DNA from 2 places in the Mesorhizobium sp. M0960 genome. Region 2 is predicted to be linked to the other one. Evidence: riboswitches for the same ligand, from Rfam matches in the RefSeq annotation. Region 2 holds a riboswitch; the other holds the start of a gene.
The links. Region 2 has a riboswitch for cobalamin ahead of NKH63_RS02615 (DUF1636 family protein). Riboswitches for the same ligand answer to the same signal wherever they lie in the genome.
Positions count from the first base shown of each region.

Region 1: linked by a shared signal. The riboswitch ahead of metE (5-methyltetrahydropteroyltriglutamate--homocysteine S-methyltransferase) and the one ahead of NKH63_RS02615 (DUF1636 family protein) in region 2 are both predicted to bind cobalamin.

Region 1 covers NZ_JAMYNN010000034.1:7,473-10,675, forward strand. Annotated here, with positions in the region: gene metE (5-methyltetrahydropteroyltriglutamate--homocysteine S-methyltransferase) at 1-1,128, opposite strand, end outside; cobalamin riboswitch at 1,224-1,424, opposite strand; gene NKH63_RS30360 (hypothetical protein) at 1,980-2,234, shown strand; gene NKH63_RS30365 (helix-turn-helix transcriptional regulator) at 2,552-3,203, opposite strand, start outside.
Region 2 covers NZ_JAMYNN010000001.1:509,992-513,194, reverse strand. Annotated here, with positions in the region: gene NKH63_RS02620 (winged helix-turn-helix domain-containing protein) at 17-1,216, shown strand; cobalamin riboswitch at 1,246-1,449, shown strand; gene NKH63_RS02615 (DUF1636 family protein) at 1,488-1,922, shown strand; gene cobW (cobalamin biosynthesis protein CobW) at 1,919-2,971, shown strand; gene NKH63_RS02605 (cobaltochelatase subunit CobN) at 2,990-3,203, shown strand, end outside.

The sequences.
Region 1 (3,203 bases), on a different contig from region 2:
CTTCTGGGCCGCGAAGGCGAGCCACGACCTGATGTCCGCGTCGAGTTCGGTCTCCATGCGCAGGTCGATCGGCACGTGCAGCATCGAGCAAGAAGGCGCGATCTCGACGCGGTCCAAGGGCCAGCCGGCGACGATCGGTTTGATGCGGTCGAGAATGGCGGGCAGGTTCGCACGCCAGACGTTGCGGCCATCGATCAAGCCAAGCGAGAGCACCAGATCCTTCGGTGCGAGCCGACCCACCGTTTCCAGCTGCTCGGGAGCGCGCACGAGATCAATATGCAGCCCGGCCAGGGGCAGACAAACCGCGGTTTCGAGATTGTCTCCCAGGGGCCCGAAATAGGTAGCCAGCATGATCTTCAGCTCGGGCGCGGCTTTCGACAGCTGGCCATAGGCGAATTCGAACGCAGCTCGTTCGTTCGGGTTCAGATCGAGGACAAGCGCTGGCTCATCGATCTGCACCCAGTCGGCTCCAGACAGCTTCAGCCTCTGCAGGAGTTGCTCGTAGACGGGCAGCAGCCGCGGCAGGAGCGCGATGGGATCGAATCCTTCGGCAGGCGATTTCGCCAGCTTGAGGAAGGTGATCGGTCCAAGGATGACTGGGCGTGTGTGAACGCCGAGAGCTTTAGCCTCGATGAAGTAATCGACCGGTTTCGTCGACGAGAGGGCGAACGTCTGATCATCGTTGAGTTCCGGCACAATGTAGTGATAGTTGGTGTCAAACCACTTGGTCATTTCCATCGCGGTTACATCAGACCGATGAGCCGCCTGCTGGTGACCAGCGTGTCGACAATCCTCCGTCTGACCCTGGTTGCCCCGCGCCATTGCGAAGTAGATGTCAAGTGGAACCTCGCCGCTATTCCAGCCGTAACGGGATGGAACGGCGCCGACCATGGCTGCGGTGTCGAGCACATGGTCGTAGAGCGAGAAGTCGTTCGACGGGATTTTCGACACGCCGCGATCGTGCTGCTCCTCCCAGCTAGCGGCACGGAGCGCCTTCGCGGTCGTGAGAAGGTCGGCAGCGGACGATTTTCCGGACCAGTAGCTTTCAAGCGCGAATTTCAGTTCTCGCCGACGACCGAAGCGGGGCACGCCGAGCGTTGCTACAGGAATTTGCTGAGAGATAGTCATGCCAGACCCCGATGGTTGGGGCGTCGGTGACAAGGAAGGCGCTAGCAGGCCGGCACGAACGCCAGGCTGCAGCGGCCACCGAGACACCCCGCCCGTGGACGTAATTCGCCGTGGCAGGTCTCCTGGCTCGCGGGGTCATAGCCTCTACCCGTCTTCCCAAGGCTATTCGCCTCAGTGACATGAGTGGGGTTGGCTCGCCGCTAACAGTTGCGGGGGCAGCGCCGGCATCGCACCGGCTTCCCTCTTAGCTCCGCTGCGGCAGCGCCGTACGGAGAACCACGACGCGGCAGACAATTACAGCAGTTCGCTCCATTGTCAACGCCGCATAAAGAAATGTTTATGTCGTTATGTTAAATTTCCGTTGGCATGTTCCAAAGGTCGCCTCGAAAGCGAAAACTGTGGAAGCCTTGAGCGGCCGGTAAATCAAAGCAATGACGCACGGCGCCCTTGTCCAGGAGGATAGGAGTTCGTCGGCTGCCGGCAGCAAACATACCGGCAAGCGCCGTGGTGCTGCTTAGCGCATCACGCGAACCACCTCGGCGTCGAACTTCGGCTCTGAGGTTCCGACCGCTTCGTTGGTGATCTGCTCGCGACCATATTCGGCTCAATGGCGAGGCTGTTGCCCATGTGGAAGCTGTTGGCCGTGATGCCCTCGGTGATATGACACAACGATTTCGGGGGGAGCACACCGAGGCCAGGCGCAGCGGCGTGTTGCGAAGTGATCGAGGCCAATGTCTCGAACTGCTTGTTCGCAGCCCACCGGCTCAAGGTAACCCGGCTCAAACCACCGGGCTAGCTCAAGTCCTGTCCAAATGAGGCCTGAGCGGCAAATCGTCGTGCACGCGCACGGTTTGGCGTTCGATCTTGTGATGCGTCTTGGGCGGACAATCGCCACGGTGCAGCGCGCAGAAGCGGTCCCCAATTGGGAAGCCGAGGGCGGTGAGGGCAAGCCAGCGCCACAGGCGGAAGGGGACTTGGACCTGTTTGCCCTGCTGGACCACAAGTTCGCGACACAGGGCCTCAAGGAGAAGACCAAGAGTGATTATGCGCGGGACCTCGCCAAATTCATCAAAAGCAGCGGGCAGTCAAAGTTCGGCGCCGATTGACATGGAGATAGCCATCGCGGCGGACCGCCCAGGCGGACCGCAAGCCGGAATACAACCGGGTGCAGGCGGCCAAGCTCGTCCACAAGATGGCGTCGGGCACACACCGGCGATGGGAGAGCGGACCGTGGAGTGCAGGAACTTCACGCCTATCCACGCTCCCGTGGACGTGTCCTGCGGCACATCGGCAGCGATATTGAGGAGGCAGTTGAGCTTCTGGTCGAGCACTCTTACCTGCCACTACCTACGCTTAACGTCATCTCGTACTGAAAACGCACCACGCAAGGTCGAGATGTAACATGCGCCCTTCGTGGATGGTTCTAAGCTTCCTCGGGCGCGGTCAATCTGTGATAACGGTCGCTTGGAACCTCCATCACCGCGACGCGATCAAGGTTGGCGTATCGCGCTCGGTAGTAACCTTCTTCCTCCACTTCGGCGAAACTACACTGGGGAACGTCAAAGGTCGCAGCTTCCAATCCGAAGAAAGTCGTAGCGGTTTCTTCATCCAAGAAGTTCCACTCATCTTCTCCGTCGTCATATGTGACGCGAACATAGGAGGCCATGCGCACGGCTTCCTGATCACCCATCTCTGCGATGATGGCATCGCATTCTTTCTTCAGCTTTCCTGAAACCTCACCCTTATCCCAGTCATCCAAAGCCCGATAGATTTCTGGATGATAATACTCTGGCATCTCCTCTACATCGTCACCGATAAGCTCAATGGTGCGGACATATTGCGGATTTATCAAGAGTATTTTGTTGTCAAGGCTCCAACAATACAGCCATGGCCTGCTTGTGTTATTTCTGCGCAGATTATGAAGTTCCTTCAACTGACGTAAAATCGATTCACGCGCCTTTTCATCGATAGGATATTGGCGGCTGCCAACAGTCGTCTTGATTCTGAGCGTGCCGTATCGCGTTTCGGCATCGGCAATTGCAAACGGGCTCGTGCGCCACTCCTCGACATCAATC
Region 2 (3,203 bases):
TCCGGATACCGCCTTCATGAAAGAAAAAATCTCGCTTGCCCTGGCCCGTCGCATTGCGCTTGCGGCACAGGGATTCAATGACCCGCGCCCCAGCGGCACGCCTGACCGCCGGCATCTGGCCCGGGTGCTTGCACGTACCGGCCTGCTGCAGATCGATTCCGTCAGCGCCGTGGTTCGCGCCCATTATATGCCGCTCTATTCGCGGCTTGGCCCCTACAAGCTGGCGCTGCTCGACGACGCCGCGGTGACACGCAAGCGCATGGTCTTCGAATATTGGGCGCATGAAGCCTCGTTCCTGCCCGTCGAGACCTATCCGCTGATGCGCTGGCGCATGCGGCGGGCCGAGCGCGGCGAGGAAATGTACAGCGGACTGGCAAAATGGGGCCGCGAGCACGCCGCCTACATTGAGGACATCTATCGCGAGGTCGCTGAACGAGGCCCGATCGCGGCGTCGGCTTTCGAAGGGCAGAAGGGCTCGGGCGGCTGGTGGGGCTGGAGCCATGCCAAGCATGCCTTCGAATGGCTGTTCTGGGCGGGCCGCATCACCACGGCGCACCGGCGTGGTTTCGAGCGGTTCTACGATCTGCCGGAGCGCGTGCTGCCGCCAACGGTACTCGCTTTGCCAGTTCCGTCCCCCGCGGACGCCCACCGCGAACTGCTGCGCATCTCCGCCCGCGCCCATGGCGTCGCCACGGCGGGCGATCTGCGCGACTATTTCCGCCTCTCGCCCGCCGACATCAAGGGCCGCATCGAGGAACTGGTCGAGGCTGGCGACCTGTTGCCGGTGAGCGTCGAAGGCTGGAGCAAAACAGCCTATCTCCACAAGGACGCCCGTTTGCCGCGCAGGATCGAGGCGCGCGCCTTGCTTGCGCCGTTCGATCCCGTCGTCTTCGAGCGGTCGCGCACCGAGCGGTTGTTCGACTTCCACTACCGCATCGAGATCTACACGCCGGCCGAAAAGCGCCAGTATGGTTATTATGTGCTGCCGTTCCTGCTCGGCGACAGCATCGTCGGGCGCGTCGACCTCAGGGCCGACCGCCCGGCCGGCGTATTGCGCGTCCATGCCGCCTATTCGGAGCCCGGCGCCCCGCCGCAAACTGCCGCCGCCCTTTTCGAGGAATTGAAGCAGATGCAGGGTTGGCTCGGGCTCGAGCGCATCGAGGTGACGGCTGCCGGCGACCTCGGCCAGCCGCTCGCAGATATCGCCGCGTCATAGACGTGCGTTGACACGACTGCCTTCACAAGCCTAAATCCGTTCCAGACGGTCCCCTGCCCGCAACGGCAAGGGCCAAGAGGGAATGCGGTGCGAAATCTCGATTTCAAATCCGCGGCTGTCCCCGCAACTGTAAGCGACGAGCCAAGGCCGAAAACCACTGGGATATTCCCGGGAAGGCGGCACCCAGGCGATGACCCGCGAGCCAGGAGACCTGCCGTCTAGGACATAAGAATCCGATCGCCTGGCGGGTTTTCCGGGCAAGGAGCCTGATTTGGAACGCGACAGCAGTTTTCCGGCTGAGACAGCGGATTTATTGTCCGGCCATGGTGATTCCCCGGCCGGCGTTACCGTCATCGTCTGCTCGTCCTGCCGTGACGAGACCGGTTCGGACGCTTATCCCCGCGCCGGCGAACTGCTCGCCGAGCACACGCGCCGCGCCGCTTCCAGCGAAAACATTAAAATCCGCACCGTCGAATGCCTCGGCAATTGCAAGCGCCGGCTCAGCGCCGCGATGCTGCGCGACGGCTGCTGGAGCTATGTCTTCGGCGACCTGACCACGACCAGCGGCACCGATCTGGTGACGGGGGCAAAGCTGTTCGCTACTTCGACGGACGGCCTCATTCCGTGGCGCGGCCGTCCCGATTGCCTGAAGCGCGGCTTGGTTGCCCGCATCCCTCCCCTCGACCTTTTGAAGGACTTGATATGACTTCCCCAGATTCGGCCGCCAACGTTTCGCGCGTCCCCTGCACCGTCGTCACCGGCTTTCTCGGCGCCGGCAAGACGACGCTGATCCGCCATTTGCTCGAAAACGCCAAAGGCAAGCGCCTGGCCATCATCGTCAACGAGTTCGGCGATATCGGCATCGACGGCGAGATCCTGAAGGGCTGCGGCATCGACACTTGCCCCGAGGAAAACATCGTCGAGCTGGCCAATGGCTGCATCTGCTGCACTGTCGCCGACGACTTTGTCCCCGCGCTCGACCAGATCCTGTCGCTGACGCCGAAGGTCGACCACATCCTGATCGAGACGTCCGGGCTGGCCCTGCCCAAGCCGCTGGTCCAGGCCTTCCAGTGGCCGTCGGTGAAAAGCCGCGTCACGGTCGATGGCGTCATCGCCGTCGTCGACGGGCCGGCGCTGGCTGATGGCCGCGTTGCCAACGACATGGACGCCCTGCAGGCGCAGCGCGCGCAGGACGAGACGCTCGACCATGACGATCCTGTCGAGGAGGTGTTCGAAGACCAGCTCGCTTGTGCCGACCTGATCATCCTGTCGAAGAGCGACCTGCTGGACGCAGCCGGCGCGGCGCGCGCCAATGCCGTCATCGGCAAGCATGTTGCGCGGGCGGTGAAGATCGTGCCGACCTCGCAAGGCAAGGTCGATCCGTCGGTGCTGCTCGGCCTTGGTCTCGCCGTCGAGGACGACATCGAGAACCGCAAGACCCATCACGACGACGAGCTCGACCACGAACATGACGACTTTGACTCGTTCGTCATCGACATTGCGTCGGTGTCCGATCCGGACGAGCTGGCACAACGCGTCGCCACGGCGGCGGAGGAAGAAAACGTATTGCGCGTCAAGGGTTTCGTCGACGTCGGCGGCAAGCCGATGCGGCTCTTGCTGCAGGCCGTCGGTCCGCGCGTCAACCACTATTACGACCGCGCCTGGACCGCTGAAGACGATCGCCGCTCGCGCCTCGTCGTCATCGGCCTGAAAGGGCTGAACCGCCCGGCGATCGAGCGTATCCTCGCCGGCTGATCCCAGGTACGAGCCGCGATGCACATCCTCACCACCACATCCGCCTCGCTCGACGATCTCGCCGAGCCTGTCGATCTCAGGCAAACGCCTGCGGATGTCGTGGCGCTGTCCTTCACCGACAGCGACCTCGCCGGGCTGGCGGCGGCGTGGAAGGCAGATGCGGACCGCCTGCCGTCGATGCGGCTCGCCGCCTTGCGCGACCTGCGCCACCCGATGTCCGTCGACCTCTGGA